2 regions of the Ruminococcus sporogenes genome follow, and region 1 is predicted to be linked to the other one. Evidence: predicted binding sites of a transcription regulator. Region 1 holds the regulator's gene; the other holds the start of a gene.
What was found. The regulator HrcA, encoded in region 1, represses chaperone genes, less so after heat shock. The targets are predictions, from matches to a motif close to TGTTAGCACTCNNNNNNNNNGAGTGCTAACA.
Positions count from the first base shown of each region.

Region 1 (8,242 bases):
AGTATCATAGCCGAAATTTCCTGAGGCGTGTATGATTTGCCGTCAATATCAACCTTATGGTCAGAACCCATATGGCGTTTGATTGAGATGACTGTTTTTTCCGGGTTTGTTACAGCCTGACGCTTTGCTACCTGACCTATAAGTCTTTCACCTGTTTTTGAGAACGCTACTACCGACGGAGTAGTTCTTGCACCTTCGGAATTAGGGATTACAACGGCGTTTCCGCCTTCCATTACAGCTACGCATGAATTTGTAGTGCCTAAGTCAATACCTATAATTTTTCCCATAATAAATCTTCCTTTCTGTATACCCTTTAATCAGTTTGCAACCGCCACAACCGCATGACGGATAACCTTGTCGTTAAGCATGTAGCCCTTTTGGAAAACCTCGCATACTATGTTGTCGCCGAAGTTTTCGTCCTCTGTCTGTTTGATAGCGTTGTGAAGATTAGGATTGAATTCATTCCCAAGCGCCTCCATTTCCTTAACTCCTATTTTATCAAGAGATTCTATAAACTGATTATAGATCATTTTCATGCCGTTTTTAAAGGATTCGTCCGTACATTCGGCTTCAATGGCTCTTTCAAAGCTGTCAAGCACCGGCAGAAATTCCGCCACGCATTTTATTGTCGAATCGCTGAATATCTCAAGCTTTTCCTTTGACGTGCGCTTTCTGTAGTTGTCGTATTCAGCGCAAAGACGTAGATATTTGTCGTCGCATTCGCCGAGCTTTTTTTCATTTTCCTCGATTTTTTCCTTAAGCTCTTCTATTTCCTGTTTCATTTTTTCGGCGTCTCCGGAGCCGACCGGTATATCTATTTCCATATCCTTAGCCGGTTCCTTTTTATTTTTATCCTTATGCTTTTCTTCACTCATCTTCGTCTTCCTTTCCGTCGGTTTCCGTATCCTCTGAAATAAGATCGGAAATTTTCTGTGTAAAATATTCTATATAAGGTATTATCTTTGCGTAATCAAGTCTCATTGGACCTATAACGCCGAGAGCTCCGGCTGTTTTGTCGCCCTTCTGATAATTGGACACTATCATGCTTGAATTGCCTATTACAAATCCGTCACTTTCCTGGCTGAACATAACGTGTATTCCGTTGAATGATTCATTAAGCAAACTTTCAAGTTCCTCATGATGGTCCATAAACTTTACAATTTCCATTGTGTTAAGCTCGTCGCAGGAAAGAAGGTTTTTTGTTCCGCTAACCGTCAGTTCCTTATGGAGAAGATCTTTTGAAAGCTCGTATATTCCCTCAACCAGAGGGGACAGCGTCAGCATGTAGGTTCCGAGCGCTTCGACAAGCTTTGCAAGCATTTCGTCAGAAAGCTCTGAAACTGAAACCCCCATAAGATTTTCTTCAATGTAATTCGTCAGAAACTCAAGCTGTTCATTTGTAAGATCAAATTCAAGCCTGCATGCCTTGTTTTTAATGCTTCCGTTGGAGGTTATCAATAAAATGACATATAGTCTTTTTCCGGTGGGTATTATTTCCACCTTAGAAATCACTGAAAACTTAGGAGCGGAATTTGCGGCGACCGCCGCGCATTTTGTAAGCTCTGCAAGAGCAGTCGTAGCGCTTTCGATTATCAGTTCCTCGGTCAAAGCGCCCTTTTCCTCAAGCATGCAGTCCAGACGCCTTTTTTCGTCCTCCGGGAGCGAATTGCATTTCATTATTTTGTCGATATAAAGCCTGTAGCCGCTGAACGTTGGGATACGGCCTGCCGACGTATGCGGCTGTTCAAGATATCCCATCTGTTCCAACACTGCCATATCGTTTCTTACTGTTGCAGCAGAAACTGTAATATCCGGAAGTGATGCTATCGCTTTTGAACCTACCGGTTCTCCCGTCATAACATACTCGTCAATGACAGCGGCTAATATTTTAAGCTTTCTGTCATCCACTACTCCTTCCTCCTTTACTGCTGGCAGATGTTATTTATGAGTGTTAGCACTCAACGTCTATGAGTGCTAAATATAATTTATCACTATTATAGACGAAAGTCAAGAGAATTATTCATTTTTGTATAGTTAAACAAAACGCGGCTTAAAACAAGTATGTTTTATGAGCATTTTTACCTTTGCCTTATAATTCTTGCTTCTCCAGAATGAAGGGTTTCCTCATTGCCGTTGTCATATCTTACAATCAGACCGGCATTGTCGCTTATTCCTATTGCAGTCGCCATGCGTTCTGAATTGAATTTTGACACTGCAATCCGTTTTCCTAAAATAAACGAGCGTCTGCGGTATTCATTAAGAAAATTACGTTTTTCCATATTGGACATATATAAATCAATATTTTTAAGTATTTCTGCTATAAGACGGCATCTGTCGGGGATATTTCCGGTTTCGTCCTCGATTGAAGTGGCTATTTCTGAAAGCTGCTGCGAAAACGAATTTTTGACGCTTTTTAAATTTATACCGATTCCTGCAACCGCATAATCAAGTCTGCCGTTTTCAAAATTGAGCGACGCTTCCGTCAAAATGCCGCATATTTTTTTTTCTCCGAGAAAAAGATCGTTTACCCATTTTATCTTAACGTCCGTAGAGCAAACGCGGTCAATCGCTTCTGCCGTTGCTACGGCAATGCATGAGGTTATAAGCTGGCTTGATTCCATGTCTGTTTGCGGACGCAGCACTACGCTCATATAAATACTTCCGCCTGACGGCGAGTAGAAGCTTCTTCCCATTCTTCCCTTTCCGGCAGTTTGAGTTTCTGCTGTTACGAGAGCGCCGTTCTCCGCGCCGGAGGCGGCGAGGTATTTTGCATAATTATTGGTTGAATCTATTGAATCGAAAATAAAAATTTTTCGGTTATCTCCTTTAGGAAGATATTTTCTTATAACGGTTTCATTTAATACGGAAACGCTTGAATTCAGAAAATATCCTCTGTTTGGGACTGCCTTTATATCAAATCCTTCCGCCTGAAGAGCCTTGACTGATTTCCATACCGCGTTTCTCGAAACTCCGAGCTTTTCAGCAAGCTCTCCTCCTGAAAGGTGATCTTTACAGTCGAGCAGAGCTAAAAGTACGTTATTCTTAGTTGTCATATAAAAATCTCCGTTTCTTGTTTTTGCGCGCTTTAAGTAATGCGCACCGATTTGTTTTTTCCGCATACATTAATATAGCACAAAAAAATAAGAATAACAAGTATGTCATAAAATGAAAGGAGCGGCAATGGACGTACATAGTTTAATACAGGATCTGATGCTTGTATCAGCCGTTTCGGTAGACGCGCTGATAGCGGCCTTTTCTTACGGAGCCGGAAGGATCAGGATTCCGGCGTATTCCGCGTTTATTATAAGCTTTATATGCTCGCTTATTCTAACTGCTTCAATAATACTTTCCTCTCTTCTCGGAGGAATGATACCCGATAGGCTTTGCAGTGCGGCGGGCGCGGGGCTGCTTACCGTTATGGGGACCGTTTCGCTTTTTCAGAATATGCTTAAAAACGCCCTTCGCAAGCGTCAGGGGGAGGGAGGGCTGAAATTTAGTTTTTTCAATATAGACTTTGTAATTTGCGTTTATCTCGACGAAACTAAAGCGGACTGCGACAGTTCCAAAACGCTGTCCGCTAAGGAGGCGGTAACACTGGCTTTAGCCCTTTCGGCAGACTCCCTTGCAAGCGGCTTCGGAGCCGGACTTGGCGGCGCCAATATAATAAGAATAGCCCTGATAAGCCTTGCTGTGGGATTGGCTTCTATTGTGGCAGGCAGTTTTTTCGGTCAGAAGGCGGCCTGCAAAAAGCCGCGTCTTTCGTGGCTTTCCGGCGCTATACTTATAATACTGGGACTTTTTAAATATATTTATTAAGTAATAGTTCTTTATTTTGTTAAAATTCGATCTAAACTATTGTAAAATCGGCAGAAATATTGTATAATGTTAATTGCTTATGAAATCGGCGCAGATATGCCGAAATAAAATTCAGGAGGATAAAAATGTCTGATTCATCAGAGATGAGGCTTCGGGCGCAGAAGTCGGAAAGCGGCAGATTCAAGGGTTTTCTTATTTTTCTGCGCGACTGGGCTTTCAGAAACAAAATTTATTTTATCGCATTTTTTATACCGGTCGTAATAATGTACGCCGCATACGTTATATTTAGAGTTTATCCTTTCGGCGATCAGTCGGTTCTGGTGCTTGATTTAAACGGTCAGTATGTATATTATTTTGAAGCCCTGAGAGACGCCTTTTGGAGCGGCGACAAAAGTATTTTATATAATTGGTCCAGAAATCTCTCCGGAGGATTCGCAGGCGTCATAGGATATTATCTCGCAAGTCCCTTCACTCTTATAGTTATGCTTCTGCCAAGGACTATGCTTTTGGGCAGCCTTATGATAATGCAGCTTGTTAAGCTCGGGTCTGCGGCGGTTACCTTCTGTTATTTTATGCAGAAGTCAAAAAAGCTTTCTCCGCTGCATTCTCTGGTGTTTTCATCACTTTATTCCCTCTGCGCTTATGCGGTTATACAGCTTATTGATCCTATGTGGATAGACGGATTGATTTTTCTTCCCCTTATAATTCTCGGTGTGGAATATCTCGTTGATGACGGAAGAAAAATAAATTTTATTATTCCGCTTGCCATAATGCTTGTAGCCAACTTTTATATCGGATATATGATATGTATTTTTACGTTTTTGTATTATCTGTATTACACTATATTCGGATGCGCCAATGCAGGCAAAAAAAATCGCCTATATGAAATCTGGCAGTCGTTTCTGAGGTTTGCTCTGTCCGCAGTTGTAGCGCTTGCATGTGCAGCGTTTATGCTTTTGCCCGTTTATAATGCTTTAAAGCTTGGTAAATTTGATTTTACCCAGCCTGATTTCAGTTATGCCACTCAGTTTTCGCCGCTGGATTTCTTCCCGCAGCTTATGGCGGCTCAGTATGATTCCGTTAACGTACAGGGGCTTCCGGAAATTTACTGCGGTCTTCTTACAGTTGTTCTTGTTCCGCTTTTCTTTTTGAACAAGGAAATAAAAACTTTAAAAAAGGCAGGCTATGCGCTGCTTGCGGGCGTTCTGTTCTTCTGTATGTATATAAGACCTGTAGATATGGTTTGGCATGGCTTCCAGATGCCTAACTGGCTTCCGTTCAGGTATTCGTTTACGTTTTCGTTTGTGCTGCTCTGTATGGCGGCAGAGACCTTTAAAAGCTTAAAGGGTATAAAGCTTACGGCTATAGGCGGTACCCTTGCCGGAATAACAGCTTTTCTGCTGATAACCGAATCGAGAAATATAGAGCATATAGCTTCGAGGGATATTTGGATATGTATCGCGCTGTCGGCGGTTTACTGCGCTTTCATTTTCATAGCAAGAAAAAAGGAAAAGGCGCTTGCGGTTGCAGTGCCTGTAATGATACTTGCCGTGTCCGGAGGCGAGCTTTTGTATAACTGCGTCGACACGTTAAAAGCCGAGGACAAGGAAATAAGTTATTCCGAACGTTCCACATGGTATAATTTTATCGACAACGGAAGAGAGGTTACTCAGAAGCTTTATGATTATGACGATAGCTTCTACCGTGCGGAAAAAACCTTTCACAGAATGATTAACGACAACGCGGCTTTAGGACTCAGAGGCGTCAGTCATTCAAGCTCTGTAATGAACGCTAAGCTTCTTAAATTCCTGGAGGCGATGGGATATTCCACAAGTACGTACTATTCAAGATACGACGGAGCTACCCCTATAACGGATTCCCTGCTTGGCATAAAATATGCAATGGACAGAAATAATAAGGCTGACGTTGGAACTGAAAACTATAAGCGGTTGGTTAATTCAGCATATAATCAGGTGTTTTCCTATGAGTATACTGATGAAAGCGATAAGGAAAGAATAATTGATGTTTATGAAAATCCATATGCTCTTTCAATCGGATATATGGCGGACGAATCAATAACGAATATTCAAAGGTTCGGAAATGATAATACTTTCAACAGCCAGAATATATTGCTCAGTACCTTATCAGGAAATACGGATATTGATCTGACGACCGGACAGTTCAATTCATTCAATGAATATTTTAAGAGGATAGAAGTCAATCCGGAAGATTTTGTTCTTAATAATGTAACGACTTCTCCTTACGGAAATCAGACGATGTATACGGCGGCTGAAAGCGGCGATCCTACTGTGGATATGTTTATAACGGTACCGTCTGATAAGCCTATTTATATATTTTTTAAGACTGAAAATCAGAAAGCTGTAAACTTGTGGTTAAGTCAAACACAGGATGAAAACGGAATGTATACAGATCATGAATTTGTCGGCACCTATTTTGAAAATCATGATTATCATACTCTTGAGCTTGGAACCTTCGAGCCCGGATCCGTTATAAATCTACGTATGACTGTAGCAAATGAGTATACAATAGTAAAGGACTTTTTCTTTTATGAATTTGACGAGGAGCTTTTCGCCGATTCTATAAATACCTTGAAGCAGAATCAGTGGAATATTACAGAGGCCGGCGGCCGACGGATTGAAGGAACAATTACAGCCGGCGAAGGTCAGATAATGATGACAAGCATTCCTTATGAGCCGGGCTGGACGGTTAAGGTCGACGGCAAGAAAACCGAATATATTGAGGTTGCCGAGGCTCTTATAGGAATTAAGCTTGCACCGGGCGAGCATACCGTGGTTATGACTTATACTCCGCCGGGATTAACTTTCGGAATAATAACTTTGATAATCGGAATCGTATGTATTGTATTTATTTACAGATATGACAAAAGAAACAATAAAATTCTGATTGCAAGGTACCGTTCACAGGATATGGCTGAAACAAAGAGTAAAAAATCCGGAAATAAAAAGAAAAAATAATAAATAAGGGGGCGCTAAAAAGCGTTCCCTATTTTAAATTTAAACAAGGAATTTGCAGACTGCCGTTATACGGCGGAGGAAGGGAGAGAAAACCGATGTCTGAAAAAGCTATGACAATTGTTTATGAGGTCGGTAACAGCCTCTATGTTAATTTAACCAATAAATGTCCCTGTAGCTGTACATTCTGCATAAGGCAGAACGGCGACGGCGCTTATGGCTCTGACAGTCTTTGGCTTGAGCATGAGCCTTCGGCGGAAGAGATTAAAGACGCGCTGAAAAAGGCGGGTTTTAAGAAGTATAATGAAATAATATTCTGCGGATACGGAGAGCCTACCGAGCGTATAGACATTCTTGTTCTTACGGCGGAATTTATAAAGAAAAACGGAGGTCCTCCTGTAAGACTGAATACAAACGGCTTGTCAGATCTTATCAATAAAAAGCCTACGGCTCATATGCTGGAGGGAAGGGTGGATACGGTTTCTATAAGTTTAAACGCAGGCACCATGGAAGAGTATATAAAGGTGACAAGACCGTCTTTTGGAGAAGAAGCGTTTTACGCAATGCAGGAATTTGCTTCTGAATGTAAGAAGTATGTTGATAATGTCGTTTTTACTGTTGTTGACGTTATAGGCGAAGAAGAATTAAACGCGTCCCGTATGCTGGCTGACAAGCTGGGAATTAGGCTTAGAATAAGAAAATATGAAAGCTGATAAATAAAAAGGAACGCATTAAAAGCGAAGCAGTCAATAGTTAGTATACTACTTCACTTTAAAAGCGCTCCTTTTTATTTATTTCCTAAGGCGCTGATTCCTTAAAACCGTATTGATGAAATAATCAAGCTTTCCCTTGTTTCTTTCATTTATTCTGTTGAATTTCTCAAGAAAATCTTTTTCATCTTCTGATAGGTTATTCTTTCCTGATTTTAAATTTGTCAGACCGGCTATGTAGTCGATGGAAACATTATAATACTCCGCAAGATTAATTACCATATGAAATGGAATTTCTCTTTTGCCGGATTCATATCTCTGATATTGAACCTGGCTGGTATTTAAATATGATGCAATTTCCTTCTGAGTTTTATCTGCATCCTCGCGTAAATCTCGTAATCTTTGATAAAAAAACATAACTTCTCACTCCTAAAATTGTCATATTTTTAATATTATATAGCAAACTATATGGTTATATTTGACATTCTAACCGAATGGTGTTATAATTCAATATACAAACACCGAATAGTTATTAGAACTTTTCGGCTTATTTCAAATCGCTCCGGTAAGCTCCTGAATTATATCATCATCAAAAATTAAGACTTCCCCAAAAGGTTTTGATTTGATTTATCGGAGCGATTTGAAAAAGGCTGAATTAATTTATGCGGATACTTTTTTAGTATCCGCATAATTGTTTTTATACAGTAAATCCTTTTGCTCTCA
Region 1 covers NZ_BAAHOA010000001.1:266,309-274,550, forward strand. The annotation lists gene dnaK (molecular chaperone DnaK) at 1-287, opposite strand, end outside; gene grpE (nucleotide exchange factor GrpE) at 318-875, opposite strand; gene hrcA (heat-inducible transcriptional repressor HrcA) at 868-1,908, opposite strand; gene ACYQ0N_RS01425 (biotin--[acetyl-CoA-carboxylase] ligase) at 2,079-3,053, opposite strand; gene ACYQ0N_RS01430 (manganese efflux pump) at 3,181-3,816, shown strand; gene ACYQ0N_RS01435 (YfhO family protein) at 3,942-6,812, shown strand; gene ACYQ0N_RS01440 (TIGR04100 family radical SAM protein) at 6,908-7,522, shown strand; gene ACYQ0N_RS01445 (helix-turn-helix domain-containing protein) at 7,601-7,936, opposite strand; gene ACYQ0N_RS01450 (polysaccharide deacetylase family protein) at 8,217-8,242, opposite strand, start outside.

Region 2 (8,242 bases), on a different contig from region 1:
CATCGTATTTGACAAAAAAGCTGTAATTCATATTATCCATTCGAATAATAAGCTCCGCTTCAGTCTGATTCAGACTAACCGTTTCCTGTATATGCTTTATTCCGCCTATATTCAATCTGAGCAGTATTTCAATATCTTCTCCGATTTTTCTTAACGCAATATCGTAATGCTCCAATTCGTTCATATATAAGGCGATACCCGCTTCACCGGAATCAATTCTGACTTTGCAGCAAATCTCTCCGCAGAAATCGCGCTGACGAAGTCCTATAAATGTAGGAGAATCTATATCGCTCAATGTGATATCAGAGCCGTGCAAAACAGCTTTATCATCATAAAGCTCATAGCTGCTGTCCTTCGGATGTCTCAGGTAACACCAGTCAATATTCCATTGCGTATTTTCAAAGGTATAAAGATTCTTTTCATTTTGCTCAAATTCACCGTATATCTCATAGCCTTCGTCGGTTGTCCCGTCCGCTCCGGCGGAAAACCATCCCTGCCCGTCAAAGCATACCGGCGTAAGAAATACTTCCCTGCCCAGATGATGATACGGCATCCACATACCTGATTGTCTGAAACCAAGACTAAGTATATGCCAATCTCCGTGTTTATCCTGAACAAGATCTCCGTGACCAATTCCCTGAATTATAAAAGGAGCCTTATTTCTGTTTGTAAGTACAGGATTATGAGGATAATTTTCAAAATCTCCCCAGACCGACCGTCCCCTCGCATAGGTAATCATGTGACCGTATTCAGTTCCGCCCTCGGCCGCCATAAGATAATAATAGTCGTTTATTTTATACATATGCGGACTTTCAAGATACCTTCCGCCGGAGCCTTGCCAAATGCATTTGCTTTCAGTAAGCTTTTTTCCGTCAGTTATATTTATCTCGCACTGAATAACTCCGCTTCTGCCAAGACTGTCTGTCCCGTTGCTCATAAAATACGTCCTGCCGTCCTCAAAATACAAGGACGGATCAATACCTCCCTGATCGACGAAAACAGGATCGGACCATTCTCCGTAAATATCTTCCGTATATACATAAAAATTCTGGCGGGTAGTATCGTTTGTAGTTACCATATAGAATCTTTTGCCGTCAAATCTTATAGTCGGAGCGAAAACGCCTCCGCTGCTGTTTATTTTATCCAGCATAACCTGATCTTTGCGGGTAAGCACATGTCCGATCTGATTCCAGTTCACAAGATCGCTGCTTTCGAAAAGAGGCACTCCCGGAAAATACTGAAAGCTGCTGCATACCATATAATACCTTCCGTTTGCATAGCATACGCTGGGATCAGGACAAAATCCCTTTAATACCGGATTTTTATATCTCATAAACGTCCCCCGTACAATTTAATAATTTCCTGAAGTATCTTCCATTATCTTGAATTCTATGTCAAAATATGTGATTTTGAGCTCATCGTCTATTCTGGCGCATTTTGCTTTTAAAACATCTCCGGCTTTCTTGCCTTCAAGGATAAGACTTAGCTCGTCGTAATTATGAACCTCTACGCCGTTAATTGATAGAATAAAATCATCTGTCTTTAGCTCCGTATTGGACACGTCGCAATCCTCGCTGATATCGGTCACCCACAATCCGTTTAGCTTTTCAGGAAGCTTTCTGCCGTATTTTTCCTTAAAAACCGAAAGCGTATATTCATTATCCATCGAATAGAATGTTATTCCTATTTTTATTCTGCCGCTTACATAACCCTGAGAAATAAGCTCTTCTATAACAGGCTTGGCCTCGTTAATAGTTATTGCAAAGCCGAGACCTTCATAGCTTGAGCTTACATATTTAGAAGAAGTTATGCCTATGACCTGACCGTACATATTAACCAAGGCGCCTCCGGAATTTCCTGGGCTTATTGCGGCGTTAGTCTGTATACAGTCCATTTCAAATCCGGTTGAATCCGCTTTGATTTTCCTGTTAAGACCGGAAACTATACCGTCGGTAATTGAACCTGTCAGCCCGGCAGGGTTTCCGATTGCCGCAACTCTCTCTCCAAGCACCGTTTCATCGGAATCGCCAAGTTCGGCGGCAGGCAGATTATCAGCCTTTATCTTAATTACCGCTATATCTGTTTTAGCGTCGCGGCCGACTATTTCCGCTTCAAACTGCTTATCATTATATGTGTTTACAATAAAACTGTCCGGCTTCTCAAGCTCCGATTCATCAAGCAATGAATACTGAGAGCCTTCAAGCACATGAGTATTTGTAACGATATAACCGTCTTGAGTTATTATAATTCCTGAACCGCTTCCTATCATAATATCAGGATTAGAGCTGCTGTAAGTATAAATCTCCACTATCTGAGGCCTTATAAATTCCGCAAGCCCCTCGGTAGTATATTTTCCGTTTTCATCACGGTAATCAGAGTCCTTTGAGGCTTCGGGCTTATTCTGAGTCTCAAGCTCGATATCGGTATTAATATTATTATAAGCCTTGTTATAGATTATGCTGCCCTGACGGACATCTGAATAAATACAATAAACTGTCAGAGCAGAAATAACCGCAAAAATAAGTAAAAGCAGGACAACTATTAATACGTTTGACCGTTTCTGTTTTCCGGCGTTTTCATTTCCGGTTATCTCGGCATTCTGAAAATTGTCCGAATATTTAATCTCTGATATCTCCTCTCTTTCCTTTTCACCGCTTTCACTGCTGAATAAATCTTCCTTTTCATCCATATCGGTACAGAAACCTCCTTATTCAGCGATAAAGTCTCTCGGAAATGTCAGCATAAATTCCGTGAATCTTCCCTCTTCGCTGCTTATCGTTATATTGCCGTGATGCTGATTGACAAATTTTCTTACTATAGATAATCCTAAACCTACTCCGTCGGGATTATCGCTTCTCGAATAATCTGATTTAAAAAAACGGTCAAAAACATGTGCGAGATCCTTTTTCGGTATTCCGCTGCCGCTGTTGTTTATAAAAAAATGAATATTTCCGTCGCAATAATCTATAGCGATGGTAATCATACCATTATAATCGACAAATTTTACGGCGTTTTCAAATAAATTATAGAATACCTGGTGCAAAAGTATCCTGTCTCCGCTGACCAGTATTTCAGGATAGCTTATGCTTATAATATTAATATGCTTTTCTTCAATTCTTTTTTCAAACATAAATATTATTTCCGCTAAAACCTCTATTATGTTGAATTGTTCAATTTTAAGCGTGATTTTTCCCGCTTCTATATTAGACGTATTCAGCATATTTTTAATAATCTGCTGCATTCTGTTGGTTTCATTAAGCACCTTAACAAGATATTTATATCTGTGTTCCGCGTCTATCGTTCCGTCGAGCACTGCTCCGAGAAAGCCCTTGATAACAGTAAGCGGCGTTTTAAGCTCATGAGATATATTCGAAACAAATTCAACCATATGCTTATCGCTGTAATTAAGTCTTTCCTGAAGAGCCCTGATTGCCTTAAGAAGCGGCTCATACTGCGGCAGCACCTTTTTGGGAAGCGCTATTTCCGCATATTCTCCCACATAACCGGAGCCGCAGTTCTTTTCTATCTGAAGCACATATTTATACTTATGGTAATTATAAATACAAAGAGTAACAGAAAATACCGCCGTAAGAACCAATAATAACAGCAATAGAATATTTACAGTTTTGTCAGTATGCTCTGATATTATACCGTATGGCATTACGCAGGCTACATAAACCTCAAATGGTTCAAATTCCACCTCAAATTTTTCCATATATGAAACATTTGTAACAGGGTTTATATCGTATTGGATAGCGTCGCCGAATTTCCAGTCAGAATGCTGATAATATTCTTTATTGCAAGAATTAGAAATAATTAAATCTCCATGTTTATCATAAATATATATATCCATATTTAGATTCTTGCTATAAATTTCAAGCATACTGCCGTTTAATTCATTATTTTTGTTTACTTCATTTTCAAAATCATCAAGTATAAGCTTCACCGAATTTTCCGAATTGTGCAAAACGGTGTCCTTTAACGACAAATAGCTCTGAAAAATTAAAACAAGACCCGTAAAAAGAACACAGAAAAATATTATGCCGATTATGAAAAAATAATGCCGAAGAAGATTTTTGGTCATATTATCTCCGTTCAGCCGGCATTAGCCGGCAATTAAAATGTAAATCATGCAACGATCAATTTTCAGCATTACGATTCCTTAATTTCGTTTAATTCAAATTTATATCCGACTCCCCATACAGTCGTAAGATCCCATTGCTTGGAAATTCCGCAAAGCTTTCCTCTCAAGCGCTTGATATGAACGTCAATAGTTCTGGAATCTCCGTAATAATCAAATCCCCAGATTTCGTCAAGAAGCTGATCTCTTGTAAAAACTCTGTTAGGATTGGAAGCAAGATAAAATAAAAGCTCGATTTCCTTAGGCGGAGCGTCAATTACCTTTCCGCCCGCCTTAAGCACATACCTCGTCAGATTAATCGAAAGCTTATCATAATGAACCTCCTGCATCTCAACAGGCTTAGGAAGCTTCCCGGAACGTCTGGCAACAGCCTTGATCCTTGCGAGAACCTCTTTTGTATCAAACGGCTTGACTATATAATCGTCGGCGCCCAGCTCAAGCCCCAGAACCTTATCGAAGATTTCACTTTTTGCGGTCAGCATAATTATAGGCGTATCGGACGCTTTTCTTATCTCCTTGCATATCTGCCATCCGTCCATGCCCGGCAGCATTATATCAAGCAGAACAATATCCGGATTTAGCGAATTGAATTTTACCATCGCCTCGTTGCCTTCGTTTGAGATTATAGTGCTGTAGCCTTCCTTTTCAAGATAAACTCTCAATAAATCGCATATGTTCTTATCATCATCAACTATTAAAACCTTTTCAAGCGGCATAACATACCTCCCCCATATCTAAGCTAAAAAACGCTCAGAAAAATAAAAAAAATAAAATTTATTCTATATACATTTAATAATATCAAATATTCGACAGTTTGTAAATACCCTTAAGAAATTTTTTCAGAAAAATTTGTTTCGCCAATATTAATTTTGCACAGTTTAGATTTTAAATCTGACATATATTTGTGCATAGATACAAAAATTGTAATTATATTCAAAACATACTTGATTTTTCATAAAAAGTTGGTAAAATAGTAATTAGCACTCAAGGAGTTTGAGTGCTAACCAAATCAATAATTTTTTTCAGGAGGAATAAATATGAATATCAAGCCATTGGCAGACAGAATTGTCATTAAAATGACAGAAGCGGAAGAAACCACAAAAAGCGGTCTTATTCTTGCTTCGGCTTCAAAGGAAAAGCCGCAGATCGCAGAAGTTGTCGCCGTTGGTCCCGGCGGAATGGTTGACGGCGAAAAGATAGATATGTATCTTAAAGTAGGCGACAAGGTTCTGCTCAGCAAATATGCCGGAACAGAAGTCAAGGTTGACGATGTTGAATATACAATCCTCCGTCAGTCTGAAGTTTTGGCAATAGTTGAATAATCGGAATAAATCATATTATAAAAAAGGAGTCTGATATTTATGGCAAAGGATATTAAATACGGAGAAGAAGCAAGAAAATCCCTTCAGACAGGCATTGACAAGCTTGCCGATACTGTTAAAATAACGCTTGGTCCTAAGGGAAGAAACGTTGTTCTCGATAAAAAATTCGGCGCTCCGCTGATTACTAACGACGGCGTAACAATAGCTAAGGAAATCGAGCTTGAGGACGCGTTCGAAAATATGGGCGCTCAGATGCTCAAGGAAGTTGCAACTAAGACTAACGACGCGGCAGGAGACGGTACGACCACAGCTACTCTTCTCGCACAGGCAATGATTCGCGAGGGTATGAAGAATATCGCGGCCGGCGCAAACCCGATGATAGTTAAAAAGGGTATGGCAAAGGCTGTTGAAACGGCAGTCGGAACTGTTATCGCAAATTCTAAAAAGGTTGAGGGTAGCGACGACATCGCCAGAGTCGCAACCGTTTCTTCAGCAGACGAAACAGTCGGAAAGCTGATTGCCGACGCAATGGAAAAGGTTACGGCGGAAGGCGTTATAACAATTGAAGAAAGCAAAACTGCTGAAACTTACAGCGAGGTTGTAGAAGGAATGCAGTTTGACAGAGGCTATATTTCACCATACATGGTAACGGATACCGAAAAAATGGAAGCTGTTTACGACGATCCATATGTTCTTATTACAGATAAGAAGATCTCCTCGATTCAGGAAATCCTTCCTCTTCTTGAACAGCTTGTTCAGTCGGGCAAGAAGCTTGTTATCATTGCAGAGGATATCGAGGGCGAAGCGCTCACAACGCTTATACTCAATAATCTTAGGGGCACTTTCAAGTGCGCTGCCGTTAAAGCTCCAGGTTTCGGCGACAGACGTAAGGAAATGCTTAAGGATATTGCCATCCTGACAGGCGGCGAGGTTATTTCTGAAGAGCTCGGCCTTGAGCTTAAGGAAACTACAGTTGAACAGCTTGGCCGCGCAAGACAGGTAGTTATCCAGAAGGAAAATACTATCATTGTAGACGGTATGGGCGACGCTGACGCGATCAAGAGCAGAGTTTCACAGATCAAATCTCAGATTGAAACAACAACGTCTGACTTTGACAAGGAAAAGCTTCAGGAAAGACTTGCCAAGCTTGCAGGAGGCGTTGCCGTTATAAAGGTCGGCGCCGCTACTGAAATTGAAATGAAGGAAAAGAAGCTTAGAATAGAGGACGCTCTTGCAGCTACAAAGGCTGCCGTTGAAGAAGGTATCGTTGCAGGCGGCGGCACTTCTCTCATCAATGCGATTCCTGCTGTTGAAGAAATGCTTCCTTCCCTTGACGGCGACGAAAAAACCGGCGCGCAGATCATACTCAGAGCTCTTGAAGAACCGGTTCGCCAGATCGCTCTTAACGCAGGTCTTGAGGGCAGCGTTATAATTGATACAATTAAGCGCTCAGGTAAAGTAGGCTACGGTTTCGACGCTTATAATGAAACCTATGTGGATATGATTCAGGCGGGAATCGTTGATCCTACAAAGGTTACACGTTCCGCACTCCAGAACGCGGCTTCCGTTGCAGCAATGGTACTGACAACTGAAAGCCTGGTAGCCGATATTCCTGCTCCGGAGCCTGCTCCCGCAATGCCTCAGGGCGGAATGGGAATGGGTTATTAATAAACACATTCTTATAAAATTCAATAAATATATAAAAATTAATCCCCGTTGCTTAAATAAGCTTACGGGGATTTTTCTTATAGATTTTCTATCTCCCTGCTTTTTTTCACGCCGAAAACCAGAATAGAAAAAGGAACAAGGAATAAAACCGACGCCGCGGGAAGTATATAAATGCTTACCGCAAAGCCTATCCTTTCAGTCAACGCACCAAACAGAGCGTTGAAGCCGATATCAAAAAATGTGGAAAGCCCTGTTACAAGCCCCACGGCTTTTCCTCTGGATTCCGGAGGATAATAAAGCTGAATAAGATAGATAAAGGTCGGCCAAAGAACAGAATTTCCCAGTCCGGCCGCACAAAGTATATACATCCCGCTTTTTCCCGCTGCGACACCGACAATATACAGGACGGAATAAAATACCGAAAATATAAAAAGGCTCTTTTTCGGACCGAGCTTATTCACCAAAACTGCAAAAATCAATCGCCCTACTGTCATAAATGCATAAAACAGTCCAGTAAAAAACGAGCCCTCAGAAACTGTAAATCCAAGATGCTCAGAGGCATAAGTGGTAAGCCAATTCTGAAGTCCGTGCTCCGGTATATAATAAAATCCGCACATCAGGATCAGCAGAAAAAAAGCCGGATTTTTTATTATACTCATATATGTAGTCGGCTTAATATTCTTATCGGTACTAATATCAGGTATTTTAACGGCTAAAAGCAGAAAAAACGCTGCGACGCCAACGCCGAACATAACTAAATTGATTATCTGCCATGACCGGAAACCGTCTGCAAAAACAGCGGCGGCATTCTGTCCCCCGCTTATTCCTACGCCTTGCGTAAAATTAAAAAGATTCATCATCAGTCCCGGCGACATGAAAAGTATAGGCGTTATTATATTTACGCTTGTAGACAAAAGCGTCGACGCGCCCATTGAAAATATCATTCCGCATAAAAGCAGCGTATAGCTTTTTGTGAAAAAATACAGCAGCAGCGCAGACATCCACATTAAAAGCGTGCATAGCATAACAGTCTTTTTTTTAAAGGTATCCAGCAGCTTTCCGCCTATAAATAGAAAAATAAGATTTCCCGCATAGCTTACTGATATAATCA
Region 2 covers NZ_BAAHOA010000003.1:324,494-332,735, forward strand. The annotation lists gene ACYQ0N_RS11765 (glycoside hydrolase family 43 protein) at 1-1,333, opposite strand, end outside; gene ACYQ0N_RS11770 (S1C family serine protease) at 1,352-2,689, opposite strand; gene ACYQ0N_RS11775 (sensor histidine kinase) at 2,708-4,084, opposite strand; gene ACYQ0N_RS11780 (response regulator transcription factor) at 4,153-4,857, opposite strand; gene ACYQ0N_RS11785 (co-chaperone GroES) at 5,179-5,463, shown strand; gene groL (chaperonin GroEL) at 5,503-7,131, shown strand; gene ACYQ0N_RS11795 (MFS transporter) at 7,209-8,242, opposite strand, start outside.
Region 2: a site for HrcA is predicted at 5,117-5,147, ahead of ACYQ0N_RS11785 (co-chaperone GroES). Genes of this name have one in related genera too.